DNA from 3 places in the Rhizobium tropici CIAT 899 genome. Region 3 is predicted to be linked to each of the others. Evidence: predicted binding sites of a transcription regulator. Region 3 holds the regulator's gene; each other region holds the start of a gene.

Region 1 (4,994 bases), 600 kb from region 3:
GGACGACATGGCCGGTCGAGCCGTCTTTGGCCGTGACATAGATATCGAAAGTGCGCTCGCTGATGACGTTGAAACCAAGATTTTCGAGCAGCGGCACGCGGCGCGACAGCGCCAGGTTGCCGTCGCCATGGAAGATCTTCAGCGAGAGAATGTCACCCGCCTCGTCCTTGCGGATATAGAAGGCGATGCGGATCGGCTCGATGCCGGCCGTAGCCATGATGTCAGGAAGATCGGCAAAGGCGTCTTCCGGCGAGAAGGCTTCCTGGAAGGCCTGGCTGACGGAAATGTTCGGCGCCTTTGGACCGGCCAGCATGGCAAAGCGTTCGTCCCATCGGGCCGTTATGGCGCGGATTGCTTCTTCGAGCTTGGTTTGCGGAACATGCGGCGTCTTTCCCGCGCTGCGGCCGATGATGAAATGCACGCGCGCCACCCCGCCTTCCGGGAAAGCGGGGTAATAGGCGGAGACGCGGCCGTCATAGACCGACTTCAGGTAATTGCCGATCTTCTCACGCACGACGGAATCATATTCCTCGCGCGGGACATAGACGATGACGGAGACAAAGCGGTCGAAATGGTCGATGCGCGGCAATACGCGCACGCGCGGCCGATCAGTCAGGTCGTTGATCTGTTCGGCGAAATTTGCCAGCAACGAAGTGTCGATCTGGAAGAGATCGTCGCGGGGATAGGATTCCAGCGTGTTTTCGAGCGTGCGACCCGAGTGGCTTGTGGGATCGAAGCCGAAGTGATCCTTGACCTTCTGCACCTTCGAACGCAGCAACGGCACTTCGGTGGCAGCGCTCGTATAGGCCGTCGATGTGAAGAGGCCGACGATGCGCAGTTCGCCCGTGACATTGCCATCCGTGTCGAAGCGCTTGACGCCGACATAATCCATATAGGCACGGCGGTGGACGATCGATTTGACGTTGGCCTTGGTGACGATCAGGAAATCCGGGCCATTGAGGAAGGCGAGGATTTCCGGCGTCGTGGTGACGGCGTCCTTGCCTTGCCGGAGAACGCGGACGTCCGGATTGGAGAGAATGCCGAGGCCGGTGCCGCGATCCCGCTCAACCTTGGCGTTGGCGCCCTTGCCGGAATAGACATATTCGCGCATGCCGAGGAAGGTGAAATTGCCGTCGCGTAGCCAGGCAAGGAAGGCGAGCGCCTCGTCGCGATCATTCTTGCGGCGGCCGGCCGCCTCATAGGTTGATAGTTCCGAGATGACGGTATCGAGGCGTGACAGCATCGGCTTCCAGTCGGAAACGGTGAGATGCGTCTGGTCGAGCACGGTCTGGATCCGCTTGGTCAGATCGGTCGCCTGCGCTGTCGTCAGAGGCGAGAGATGAAGCTGTATATGGCTGACCCGATGGGCCGGATCGCTCGGACGATCGGCAGAATAAAGGCTCGGCTGCTTGCCCTTCTCGATGACCAGGATCGGATGCACCGCCATATAGAGATCGCGATAGCTGCTAGTCACTTCGCCCATGATCGATTCATAAAGGAAGGGCATGTTGTGGTCGGTGATCGAAAGGATCGAGACGGCAACGCCATCGGGTTCGATACCGCCGACCTGCTCGATGCTGACGCGGGGGGACGTGGCGCTCCAGGCTGCGAGTTCCTTGGCCGCATGCGCCGCGGCAAGTGCCAGCATCTCGGGGCTGTAAAGCTCCATGTCGTCATTGCTCGCCCGGCCAAACAGGATTTCGGGATCGAGATGTGCCTCGCCTGTCGCCGCCGCAATCTTGCGTGCCGCCTCGATCTGTTTTTCCCGTTTCGGATTAGTCTTGGGCGCCATGAATTTCCTCCCGATTTTCGAATTCTGACGACAGTAGCAGAAGGTTTAGCGAAAAAACTGGCAAAAAGAATGCGAATTTGGTTCGTTTCGGACTGATTTTGGTCGGTTTTTTCAAAAAACTTGCCGAAAACGGCGATGTTGATGAAAAACAGGCTTAATCGGCGAGAAATTGGCGGAATCGACTCGTCAACAGAGGTTTTCATGACTCTGTGAAGGGCGGTTGACAGAGTGCCGCGAAAGGGATCATCAACTTGCGCCATTGCAGTTTGAAGCCCTGAACTGAAAGCACAATCATGTCGCAAGTGTCGGCCGGCGCCGTTATCGTCATTTCCAGCCATGTCGTTCGAGGGTCCGTCGGCAATCGCGCTGCAGTCTTTGCGCTGGAAACACTCGGCCATCCGGTCTGGGCGCTGCCGACCATCGTTCTGCCATGGCACCCCGGCCATGGCCGCTCGACGCGCCTGACCTTCAACGAAGCCGATTTTGACCATGCGATTGACGATCTCATCGCCTCACCCTGGCTTTCCGAGGTCAAGGCGGTGCTATCGGGCTACTTCGGCAACGCCGCCCAGGCGCATGCCGTCGCCCGGCTGGTGACGGCTCTGCGGGAGAAAAACCCGGATATTCTCTATGCCTGCGATCCCGTCATCGGCGATGCCGGCGGGCTCTATGTGCCGCAGGCGACAGCGGAAGCGATCCGCGACCACCTGATCCCGCTGGCGTCACTCGCGACACCGAACCGCTATGAGCTTGCCTGGCTGGCGGGAGCGCCGCTCGAGGATAACAACGCCATCATGGAGGCGGCGCTCGCGCTTGGACCGTCGCGCATGCTGGTGACGTCCGCCGTTCCGATGATGGCCGGGGGTATCGGGAACCTCTATCTCAGCGGCCGAAACGCGCTGCTTGCCGAGCATCGCAGCGTCGAAGGCGCACCGAATGGGCTCGGCGATCTCCTGTCTGCCGTCTTCCTGTCGCGGCTGCTTTCGGGGATGGATGAGGAGCGGGCATTGCAGCTGACGACAGCCAGCGTCTTCGAGGTGCTGGCACGGGCCGTCAAACGCGGCAGCAACGAGCTGACACTGGCTGTCGATTCCGCAAGCCTATCGACACCGATGGCGATGGTGCAGCTACGCCACCTCGTCCATCCTGCACAACGTAAGAAAAAGTAACGGCCAGAGCTTTTTAGCCTGCAGCAGTTCCAGCAAAAGTGCGAAGCGTTTTGCGTCCGGAACTGCGTGAAAACAAGTAGATAGAGCGTTTTCGCGATTCGAAGAAAAGCGGAAACGTTTTATCGCGCGCCGAAAATCGCCGAGCCGACGCGAACACTGGTCGCGCCGAAGGCAACTGCAATTTCGTAATCGCTCGACATGCCCATCGAGAGCTTTTCGACGCCGGCCTGCTTGGCAAGCTTGGCAAGCAGAGCAAAATGCGGCCCCGGATTTTCGTCGGCCGGCGGGATGCACATCAGACCCTCTATGGAAAGCCCGAGCTCCTTACGGCAGAGATCGACGAAACTGGCCGTATCGTCGGGCGCGATACCTGCCTTTTGCGGCTCCAACCCGGTATTGACCTGCACGTAGAGCCGAATGGTCTTGCCCTGCCGCTTGATTTCATCGGCAATGGCCCGCGCGATCTTTTCCCGGTCAATGGTTTCGATCACGTCGAACAGCGCCACGGCGTCTGCGGCCTTGTTCGATTGCAGCGGCCCGATCAGATGTAGCTCGATCTCGGGCGTCTCGGCCTTCAGCTCCGGCCACTTGCCCTGGCTCTCCTGCACGCGGTTTTCGCCAAACACCCGTTGACCGGCCGAAATCGCCGGGCGGATTTGATCGGCATCGAAGGTCTTGGAAACAGCAACGAGCTGCACAGAGCCGGCAGCTCGGCCGGCCTGACGCTCGGCAGCCGCGATATGGGAACGGACTTCGTCCAAGCGCTCTTGAAGTTCCATCTTCTCGCCTCGATATTTGGCTTGCTTCTCAAACTTTGCAGTAATGAGGCTCGCAGGCTTTGCCAAGGGCGAATGCGTCCGAATCCGGCTTTGCATTGCAAGATAAGGCACTTGCTGCGGCTGCTAAACTTGACGCTTGGGTGGTTTCGTGGTGAAGGTCACGCCTTACTCCCCATGATTTTCCGGAATACAAGAACAGATGACTAGCGAACGTTATAATCCGCGCGATGCCGAGCCCCGCTGGCAGGAAAAATGGAACGAAGAGAAGGTCTTCGTGACAGACAATGCCGATCCGCGTGAGAAATATTACGTCCTAGAGATGTTTCCCTATCCGTCGGGCCGCATCCATATGGGCCATGTGCGTAACTACGCCATGGGCGATGTCGTTGCCCGCTACAAGCGTGCCCGCGGCTATAACGTGCTGCATCCGATGGGCTGGGACGCCTTCGGCATGCCGGCGGAAAACGCCGCACGCGACAATAAAGTGCACCCGAAGGAATGGACCTACCAGAACATCGCCTCCATGCGCACACAGCTGAAGGCCATGGGGCTGTCGCTCGACTGGAGCCGCGAGTTCGCGACCTGCGACGTCGATTATTATCACCGCCAGCAGATGCTCTTCATCGACATGATGGAGAAGGGCCTGGTTTACCGCAAGAAGTCCAAGGTCAACTGGGACCCGGTTGACAATACCGTTCTCGCCAACGAGCAGGTCATCGACGGCCGCGGCTGGCGCTCGGGCGCGCTGGTCGAGCAGCGCGAGCTGACGCAGTGGTTCTTCAAGATCACCGAGTTCAGCCAGGAACTGCTGGATGCTCTGGATACGCTGGACCATTGGCCGGAAAAAGTACGGTTGATGCAGAAGAACTGGATCGGCCGCTCCGAGGGCCTGACGGTTCGCTGGGAAATCGTTGCCGAAACCGCTCCCAACAGCGATCGCGAGATCACCGTTTACACGACCCGTCCGGATACGCTGTTCGGCGCCTCCTTCCTGGCGATCTCGGCCGACCATCCGCTCGCCAAGGAAGCGGCTGCCAAGGATCCGGCCATCGAGGCCTTCTGTGAGGAATGCCGCCGTGCCGGCACCTCGCTGGCAGCACTCGAAACGGCCGAGAAGAAGGGCATGGACACCGGCATCCGCGTCCACCATCCCTTCGACCCGTCCTGGGAGCTGCCCGTCTATATCGCCAATTTCGTGCTGATGGATTATGGCACGGGCGCTATCTTCGGCTGCCCGTCCGGCGACCAGCGCGA
Region 2 (4,994 bases), 630 kb from region 3:
AACGATCATATCTTCGTCGCCGGCACCACGAAGCCGAATGCCAAGATCCGCGCCTATGCCGACGACAAGCTCATCGGTGAGAACGTCGCGGGTGCCGATGGCCACTTCGTCGTAGACGGACCCATGCCTCTGGCTGTCGGCGATCACAAGATCCGCGTCGATGTGCTCGATGGCGCCGGCAAAGTCGTAGTGCGGACCAGCGTCAACTTCACGCGCCCCCAGGGCAATCAGGTGACGGTTGCGGCGCAGACGTCCGCCGCCAATGGTCAAACGCAAGCGACCACGGCAAACATGGTACCGCTCGACGAGGGCGAGCTTGCAAAGCTCAAGGAAGGCGCCGGCAAGGCTTTTGCGCTGCTGAAGGGCCTCTTTACCGACGGTAAGCAACCGAATACGGAACAGCTCGCAGCCGCCCGCTCCGGCACGGAAATCGCGCTGAAGTCGCTCTCCGAATTCCGGCCGACCATCAACGCCAGCGCCGCGCTCAAGAAGGCTGCGGCCGATGCCTCCAGCATGGCCGGCAAGGCGCTAGCTGCTCTCGTCGCCTTGCCGAAGGACCCGCAGTCGGTCGCCGCCGCCCTGCCTGGACTCGAACAGATGATCGCCGTTATCACGGCGCCGGCGCAGACGGCGCCAGCACAGCCGAATGCCGAAGTCTCGTCCAGCGAGCCGAAGACGCTCGAGCAGGCGCCGCTCTCGCAGGATAGCAATGCCGTCATCATCCGCCGCGGCGACACGCTGTGGCAGATCTCACGCCGCATATACGGTGCGGGTGTACGCTATACAACGATCTATCTGGCCAACGAAGACAAGATCAACAATCCGGACCGGATCCTGCCGGGTCAGGTCTTTGGTCTGCCGAAGGACGCTCTTCCGAATGCCGAGGAGCTCCATCGCAAGCGGCTTTCGGGCGAGCATCTCTAGCAGCAACCATAGTCCAGTGAGAACATTGATTGCGGCCAGGTGCATCAACGCCTGGCCGCTGCTTTTATACCGCATGAAAATAGTATAAGCGTCGCCCGACCCCATAGCCTTCGCGCAATGGCCATGTCTTGGCTGCGAAGGCTCGCCAGTCGGCTGTGCAAACACTGCCATCCCGGCTGCCCAATCATTCGCCGGAGACGGACATGGCAGGCCAGAAGAAAACCATATCGGCGGATTCCAGCAATCCGTTGAACACGATCGTCAATCTCTGGCCCTATATGTGGCCGAGCGGGCGCATGGATCTAAAGATGCGGGTGGTCTGGGCGACCGTCTTCCTGCTGGTCTCGAAATTCTTCCTGCTGCTGGTCCCCTACTTCTTCAAATGGTCCGTCGATGCGCTGAACGGCAAGCTCGACATGCAGGGCATTCTGCCTGCCTTCCTGGTCGGCGCTGTCGCCTTGATCATCGCCACGAACGCGACGCGCCTGATCCAGCTCGGCCTCAACCAGCTGCGCGACGCGCTGTTTGCGAGTGTCGGTCAGTATGCGGTGCGCCAGCTCGCCTACAGGACCTTCGTGCACATGCACGAACTCTCGCTGCGTTTCCATCTGGAGCGGAAGACCGGCGGCCTCTCTCGCATCATCGAGCGCGGCACCAAGGGCATCGAGACGATCGTCCGCTTCACGATCCTCAACACGTTTCCGACCTTCATCGAATTCCTGCTGACCGCCATTATCTTCTGGCGCGGCTATGGCTTTTCCTATCTCGCGGTCACAGCCGTCACGGTCTGGCTCTACATCTGGTTCACCGTCAAGGCGAGCGACTGGCGCATCTCCATCCGCCGGACGATGAACAACAGCGACACCGACGCCAACACCAAGGCGATCGATTCGCTGCTGAACTTCGAGACGGTCAAATATTTCGGCAACGAGGAGATGGAAGCCAAACGCTTCGATCAATCGATGGAGCGATATGAAAAGGCTGCCACCAGCGTCTGGACGTCACTTGGCTGGCTGAACTTCGGCCAGGGCTTGATCTTCGGCCTCGGCACGACAGTGATGATGGTCATGTCCGGCTGGTCTGTCCTCAACGGCCAACACACGGTCGGAGACTTCGTCTTCATCAATGCCATGCTGCTGCAGCTCTCCGTGCCGCTCAACTTCATCGGCTTCGTCTATCGCGAAATACGCCAGGGCCTGACCGATATCGAGGAGATGTTCGATCTGCTCGAGGTCAAGCCCGAGGTGGTCGATGCGCCTGACGCCAAGGAACTTGTCATCGGTAATGGCGCGATCACGTTCAAGGACGTGCATTTCGCCTATGATCCGGCCCGGCCGATCCTGAAGGGCATTTCTTTCGAGGTTCCGGCAGGCAAGACCGTCGCCGTCGTCGGGCCTTCAGGCGCCGGAAAATCGACGTTGTCGCGCCTGCTTTATCGTTTCTACGACGTGCAAAGCGGTACGATCACCATCGACGGCCAGGATCTGCGAACCGTCACGCAGAAGAGCCTGCGCAAGGTCATCGGCATGGTGCCGCAGGATACCGTGCTTTTCAACGATACCATCGCCTACAACGTCCGCTATGGCCGGCCGGGCGCAAGCGAGGCGGAAGTGATGGCGGCCGCGGAGATCGCGCAGATCGGCGATTTCATCCGTCAACTGCCGGAAGGCTTCGAGACCAAGGTCGGCGAACGCGGTCTCAAATTGTCTGGCGGCGAGAAGCAGCGCGTGGCGATCGCGCGCACCGTTCTTAAATCGCCGCCCGTTCTGATCCTCGACGAGGCGACCTCTGCGCTCGATACGACGACCGAGCGCGAAATACAGGCCGCACTCGACGTCGTCTCCAAGAACCGCACGACACTTGTGATTGCTCATCGTCTGTCGACTGTTATCGGCGCGGACGAGATCATCGTGCTGAAAAGTGGTGTGATCGCCGAGCGCGGCACACATGCCGAACTGCTGGCGCGGAACGGGCTTTATGCATCCATGTGGAACCGCCAGCGCGAGGCGACGCAGGCCGAGGAGCATCTGAAGCAGGTGCGCGAGAACGACGACCTGGGCGTTATCGATCGGCTGGCGCCGGCAAGGTGAGAAAACCCGCAGAAGCATTGAATTCTGCACTCCATGGCAGCACCGGGGCGCAGCAGTTATGCACCGATTGCTGTCACGAGACTGAGATGACAGCTTGCTAGGTACGAGGGTCTTTTTGAACGGAGCCCCCCAATGCGTACTCTTGCCAAAGCTTTAAGCCTTTTGCTCGTCGTCGGCCTGGCCTCGCCGGTTTTCGCCGAGGATGCCAAGCCTTTCGCCGATGCTAAGGAGATCAACCTCCTCGATCTGCTTCCGCCCCCGCCTGCCAATGATTCCGCGCAGATGAAGGCGGAGCTCGGCGAAATCCTGACGATCCAGGTGACCCGCACACCGGAAATGGCGGCACGCGCCGTGGCCGACGCGGAAGAGAATGTCTGGCGCTTTTCCGACGTCATCGACAATCCGAAATTCACCAAGGAAAACCTGCCGAAGTTTTCGGCCTTCTTCGATCGCGTCGTCGAGACCGAAGGCGCCGTCGTCGACCCAGCCAAGGATGTCTGGAAGCGTCCGCGCCCGCATCTCTACAGCGATCTCGTCAAGCCGATCGTACCGCTCTCCAAGTCCGGCTCCTATCCGTCCGGCCACACCACGGTCGGCACGCTGATGGGCATCGTGCTTGCGAATATGGTGCCGGAAAAGCGCGCCGCCATCATGGCCCGCGCCTGGGAATACGGCCATAACCGCATCGTCGGCGGCATCCATTACGCCTCCGACATCGAAGCCGGCCGCATTGCAGGCACCGTCATCGCCGAAACCATCATGACGCATGACGATTACAAGACCGAGTATGAAGGCGCCAAGACGGAACTGCGCGCTGCTCTCGGCCTCTGATTTCCTGTCGATCGACGCAAAACATAGGAGGCCGCCGCCATCGGCGGCCTTTTCATTGCATCCCACACGGGTTTCCACAGGCTACACTTTTCAAGTCCGGGGGACGTTGGCATCTTGCTCGATGCGGATTGCGTTGAGGACGAGCGTGCGAAAGCATTGCCCGTGACAGAGTTTGCCTGTAGTCACGCTCGACTGGTATTCAGAGCAAGACCGCTTATCTTGTTCTCATTCTTTTGACTGGCATGATCTTGACGGAGAACCGGAGCCCGGTTCCTGGCGGAAATGCCCTAACGGAGTAGGCCATAGATGAGCTTGATGAACAGCGTGCGCAATGTCATCGTTCCCGTACACAAGGAGGGCTATCCCTTCGTTGCAGGTTTCTTCGTCGCGTCGCTGGTGCTCGGTTGGATCTTCAAGCCGCTCTTCTGGATCGGCCTGATCCTGACGCTGTGGTGCGCCTATTTCTTCCGCGATCCCGAACGCCTGACGCCCCAGGACGATGATCTGGCGATATCGCCGGCGGACGGTAAGGTTTCGAGCGTGCAGATGGTGACGCCGCCGGCTGAGCTCAACCTCGGCAGCCAGCCGATGCTGCGTATCTCGATCTTCATGAACGTCTTCGATTGCCATGTGAACCGCTCGCCTATGCGCGGCCGCATCACCAACGTCGCCTATCGTCAGGGCAGCTTCCTCAATGCCGAACTCGACAAGGCCAGCGAACAGAACGAGCGCAACGGCCTCGTGATCGAAACGAAGCATGGCGAAATCGGCGTCGTGCAGATTGCCGGCCTCGTTGCCCGGCGCATTCTTTGCTTCGTCCATCCGAACGAGCCGCTGGATGCCGGCGAGCGCATCGGCCTCATCCGTTTCGGCTCGCGCCTCGATGTCTTCCTGCCGGAAGGTGCTTCGTCGCGCGTTGCCGTCGGCCAGCGGGCGATCGCCGGCGAAACCGTCATTGCCGAATTCGGCTCGGCCAAGGGCGCAACCCTTAGCCGCCGCAGCTGAAGCCGAGAGTATTTCCGCCCTAAACGGAGGTACGGAAATACTCTACACTATTGTTTTCACGCAATTTCGGACGCAAAGCTGCTTCGCACTTTTGCTGGAATTGCTCTAGGAACACGAGCGAGATGAAGACGCCTTTTCCGCCTT
Region 3 (4,994 bases):
CCGGTACGGCCGACACCACACTGTACTTCGTCGAGGATCAAAAGCAGGCCGTGCTCATCGCAGATCTCCCGCAGCCCGCGCAGGAATTCGTTGGTCGCCGGGCGAATGCCGCCCTCGCCCTGAACCGGCTCGATCAGGATCGCAGCCGTCGCATCCGTGATGGCGGCACGCACGGCGTCAAGATCGCCGAACTGCACCTGGTCGAAGCCCGGGGCCTTCGGACCGAAGCCTTCGATATATTTTTCCTGGCCACCGGCGGCAATCGTTGCGATGGTGCGGCCGTGGAAGGCGCCTTCGAAGGTGATGATATGGAACTTCTCGGGATGCCCCTTGGCGAACTGGTAGCGCCGCGCAGTCTTGATGGCGCACTCCAGAGCTTCTGCGCCCGAATTGGTGAAGAACACCTTGTCGGCGAAGGTCACTTCCGTCAGCCGCTTCGACAGCTTCTCCTGACCGGGCACCTCATAGAGGTTGGACAGGTGCCAGACCTTGTCGGCCTGCGCCTTCAGTTCGGCGACAAGATGGGGATGAGCATGACCGAGCGAATTGACCGCGACGCCGGCTGCGAAATCGAGGTAGCGTTCGCCATTCTCAGTGACCAGCCAGACGCCCTCGCCTCGCTCGAACCGCAGCGGAGCGCGCAAGTAGGTGTCGTAAAGCGGCGTGGTCTCGGCCATGGCCCTATCTCCTGATCACAACTTTAAGGACCGATCGCTTCCATTTGATGAAACGGGTCCGAAAAAATCAAAAATGCCGCCTTGCGGCGGCTCGGGCACTATTGATGTTTTGCACCGCGATGTCAACAAAACTGCCGTTTTAGCAGGTGCGAGAAAACACTTGCCGGCAAAAGAGATGCGCCGGGCGGCGCCTATGGCAGAAATGCCACGCCCGGACAGCAAGTTGGGGAAAACCTCGAAATCGATTCCTCAAGATTCCCGCGACTCTTGTCACGGAGTCAGCCTCACACTAGGTTAAAAACCAATTGCTAGACTGCATGCGGCGGAACTAGTCACCACAATTTTAGAGCGTTTCGCGCCTCGATACCATGCGAGGCAATGGTGAGGGATTCTGCCATCGGAAACGCGACAGCGGAGACAGGGCATGAATTGGACAGACGAACGCGTCGAGAAGCTGAAAAAGCTATGGTCCGAAGGATTGAGCGCCAGCCAGATTGCTGCGCAGCTCGGTGGCGTGAGCCGTAACGCCGTCATCGGCAAGGTGCATCGCCTGAACCTCCCCGGCCGAGCGAAGGCGGGCGGCACGGCAACCGCAGCACGCACGCCGAAGCGCAGCGCAGCGGCACCTCGCGCTGCGACCTACGGATCGCGCGTTGCTACCCGCACGGTGGTTGCCCGCCAGCAGGGCGCAACCATGCTGAAGGAAGAGATCGAGATCGATTCCGTCAACGAAATCCAATATCGCCCGGCATCGAACGTCGTCGTTCCGATCTCCCGCCGCCTCGGCCTGACGGAACTGACGGAGCGCACCTGCAAGTGGCCGGTCGGCGATCCGCTGAAGGACGATTTCCATTTCTGCGGCAACGAGAGCCCAGATTCATCGCCTTACTGCACCTACCATCAGCGCCTGGCCTACCAGCCGGTGCATGAACGGCGTAGACCGGCCCAGCCGCGTGGCTGAGAGGCTTGATGACTGAGATAAAGAAACGGGCCCTTGAGGCCCGTTTTCTGTTTCCGCCGCTATGTTGATGCCTGATCGGGTCTCCCCGCTCAGGCTTCCATGGAGTAGCCCGCGCCGCGAACGGTGCGGATGACATCCTGCATATTGGAGAAATTGAGCGCCTTGCGCAGGCGGCCGACATGGACGTCGACCGTGCGTTCGTCGACGTAGATATCGTGACCCCATACGCCGTCGAGCAGCTGCGAACGCGAGAAGACGCGGCCCGGCGAGGACATCAGGAACTCAAGCAGGCGGAATTCCGTCGGCCCCAGCCGCACTTCGCGGCTCTTGCGGTGGACGCGATGAGTTTCGCGGTCCAGCTCGATATCGCCGCAGCGCAGCACCGTGGAGAGAACCTCCGGGCGGGCGCGCCGCAGCATCGCCTTGACGCGAGCCATCAGCTCCGGCGTCGAGAACGGCTTGACGACATAATCGTCCGCGCCGGTCGAAAGCCCGCGCACGCGCTCGCTTTCCTCGCCGCGGGCCGTCAGCATGATGATCGGCAGGCGCTCCGTCTCCGGCCGCATACGCAGCCGGCGGCAGAGCTCGATGCCCGATACGCCGGGGAGCATCCAGTCGAGGATCAGGAGATCGGGGATGCGCTCCTGGAGACGCAGCTCGGCCTCATCGCCTCTGAGGATCGTGTCCACCTCGAAGCCTTCGGCCTCAAGATTGTAGCGCAGCAGAACGCTAAGCGCTTCCTCGTCTTCTACAACAGCAACTCTCGGAACCATGCGCCTATGGTCTCCTTTCTTCGCTTCCAGATTATTCCGTCACTGCGCCGACGGTATTGGCGGTATCGTCCTTCGGGCGCTCGCCTTCCGGCTGCGCGCCCGTCGCCATGTAATAGATCGTCTCGGCGATGTTGGTGGCATGGTCGCCGATGCGCTCGATGTTCTTGGCGCAGAAAAGAAGATGCGTGCAGGTGGTGATGTTGCGCGGATCTTCCATCATGTAGGTCAGCATCTCGCGAAAGAGCGAGGTGTACATGGCGTCGATTTCCTCGTCGCGTTCGCGGATCGATACGGCTTTGTCCGGCGAGCGGGTCGCGTAGACATCCAGAACTTCCTTGAGCTGGCTCAGCGCCAGTTCGGAGAGATGCTCGATGCCGCGGGCGAGGCGGCGCGGGACACCGGTGCCCTGGACGGCGATGACGCGCTTTGCAGTGTTCTTGCCGAGATCGCCGACGCGCTCGAGATCGGATGCGATGCGGATCGAGCCCATGATTTCACGCAGGTCCGCCGCCATCGGCTGACGGCGGGCGATGGTGACGATCGCCTTGTCTCCGACTTCGCGCTCGGCATGGTCGAGAACGACGTCGTCGGAGATGACCTTCTGGGCCAGGGCAGCGTCGCTGTTGACCAAGGCGCGTACGCTGTCGCTAACCATCTGCTCTGCCAGGCCGCCCATTTCAGCAATGCGGCGCGTCAGGAACTTCAGGTCTTCGTCGTAGGCAGAGAGAATGTGAGTGGAGACCATTTTTCTATCCTCAAGGTGAACTGTGTGAAATGAGCCGCGCGCCTGCCATCATCAACCAAAACGGCCCATGATGTAATCCTGCGTGCGGAAATCGTCGGGATTGGTGAACATCTTATCGGTGTCGTTCTCCTCGACCAGGTGGCCGAGATGGAACATTGCGGTACGCTGCGAGACGCGGGCTGCCTGCTGCATGGAATGCGTCACGATGACGATGGTGAAGTTTTCCCGAAGCTCGTGGATGAGATCCTCGACCTTGGCGGTCGCTATCGGATCAAGCGCCGAGCATGGCTCGTCCATCAGGATGACCTCCGGGCTGACCGCGACGGCGCGGGCGATGCACAGACGCTGCTGCTGGCCGCCGGACAGGCTCGTGCCGGCATCATGGAGCCGATCCTTGACCTCGCCCCAGAGACCGGCCTTCTGCAGGCTGGTCTCGACGATATGCTCGAGATCGGCCTTTGAGCGATGCAGGCCATGGATGCGCGGGCCGTAGGCGACGTTCTCATAGATGGACTTCGGAAATGGGTTGGGCTTCTGAAAGACCATGCCGACGCGGGCGCGCAGTTCCACCACGTCGATGCTGTCGTCGTAGACATCCTGATCGTCGAGCGTGATCTTGCCGGTGACCCGGCAGGTCTCGATCGTATCGTTCATGCGGTTGAGGCAGCGCAGGAAGGTGGACTTGCCGCAACCGGAAGGGCCGATCAAAGCCGTGACCGTATTGGTGCGGATCTTCAGATTGACGCCGAAGAGCGCCCGCTTGTCGCCGTAGAACACAGAAACGTCCTGGCCGATCATCTTGTAGGGGATCGTCGTCATCTTCCTGGACAATGCTTTTTCGCTGGCGGCTTCCGTCATCATGTTCATTTCGTGCGCCCTCCCTTACCAGCGCCGCTCAAAGCGGCGCCGCAGCAGGATGGCGCCGATGTTCATCGCGACGAGGAAGAAGAGAAGCACGATGATGGCGCCGGACGTCCTTTCGACAAAGGCCCGCTCGGCTTCGCTCGCCCACATGTAGATCTGCACCGGCAGCGCCGTCGAAGGATCGAGCGGCGATGCCGGATAGTTGGCGACGAAGGCGACCATGCCGATCAGAAGCAGCGGCGCAGTCTCGCCAAGCGCGTGCGCAAGCCCGAGGATCGTGCCCGTCAGAATGCCGGGCATCGCAAGCGGCAGGACGTGATGGAAGACCATCTGCATGCGCGATGCACCAAGACCGAGCGCCGCGCTGCGGATCGACGGCGGCACGGCCCGCAGCGCCGAGCGTGTGGCGATAATGATCATCGGCAGCGTCATCAGGCTCAGCACGAGACCGCCGACCAGCGAGGCCGAGCGCGGCAGTCCCATCATGTTGATGAAGACCGAGAGACCCAGCAGGCCGTAGACGATCGATGGGACAGCCGCGAGATTGTTGATGTTGACCTCGATCAAATCCGTCAGCCGGTTCTTCGGTGCGAACTCCTCCAGATAGATCGAGGCGGCGACGCCGACCGGCAAGGCAAGGACGAGAACGGTCAGCATCAGGTAGAACGAGCCGATCAGAGCGACGCCGAGCCCGGCGGCTTCGGGCCGGCTCGAGTTGCCCGACAGGAAGAGACCGCTGTTGAAGGCCTTGTAGAGCGCACCGCTTTCGCTGAGTTGCTTCATCCAGGTGACCTGGCGGTCGGATATCTTACGATCCTTCTCATCGACAGTCAGATCGATCTGGCCCTTGTTGGCTGAATCGATATTGGAACTGGCAAGGAAGGTGACGTTCTGCGTCGTCCCTATGATCGAGGGATTGGCGATGACCCTATCGCGCAGCGCGATCCTGGCACTGTCCGACACCATCGCCGTCG

The links. Region 3 encodes PhoB, which activates phosphate uptake and scavenging genes when phosphate is short. Its sites were predicted from a motif close to TGTCATNNANCTGTCAT; they were not measured.
Region 1: a site for PhoB is predicted at 2,002-2,018, ahead of RTCIAT899_RS18535 (NAD-glutamate dehydrogenase). Genes of this name have one in related genera too.
Region 2: a site for PhoB is predicted at 3,090-3,106, ahead of RTCIAT899_RS05890 (acid phosphatase). Genes of this name have one in related genera too.

The regions. Positions count from the first base shown of each region.
Region 1 is NC_020059.1:3,819,986-3,824,979, forward strand. Features, by position in the region: gene RTCIAT899_RS18535 (NAD-glutamate dehydrogenase) at 1-1,792, opposite strand, end outside; gene pdxY (pyridoxal kinase PdxY) at 2,086-2,961, shown strand; gene RTCIAT899_RS18545 (YggS family pyridoxal phosphate-dependent enzyme) at 3,081-3,740, opposite strand; gene leuS (leucine--tRNA ligase) at 3,940-4,994, shown strand, end outside.
Region 2 is NC_020059.1:1,212,460-1,217,453, reverse strand. Features, by position in the region: gene RTCIAT899_RS05900 (LysM peptidoglycan-binding domain-containing protein) at 1-924, shown strand, start outside; gene RTCIAT899_RS05895 (ABCB family ABC transporter ATP-binding protein/permease) at 1,128-3,014, shown strand; gene RTCIAT899_RS05890 (acid phosphatase) at 3,147-3,845, shown strand; gene RTCIAT899_RS05885 (phosphatidylserine decarboxylase) at 4,152-4,850, shown strand; gene pssA (CDP-diacylglycerol--serine O-phosphatidyltransferase) at 4,973-4,994, shown strand, end outside.
Region 3 is NC_020059.1:579,748-584,741, reverse strand. Features, by position in the region: gene RTCIAT899_RS02865 (aspartate aminotransferase family protein) at 1-677, opposite strand, end outside; gene RTCIAT899_RS02860 (GcrA family cell cycle regulator) at 1,102-1,638, shown strand; gene phoB (phosphate regulon transcriptional regulator PhoB) at 1,728-2,411, opposite strand; gene phoU (phosphate signaling complex protein PhoU) at 2,443-3,156, opposite strand; gene pstB (phosphate ABC transporter ATP-binding protein PstB) at 3,208-4,023, opposite strand; gene pstA (phosphate ABC transporter permease PstA) at 4,039-4,994, opposite strand, start outside.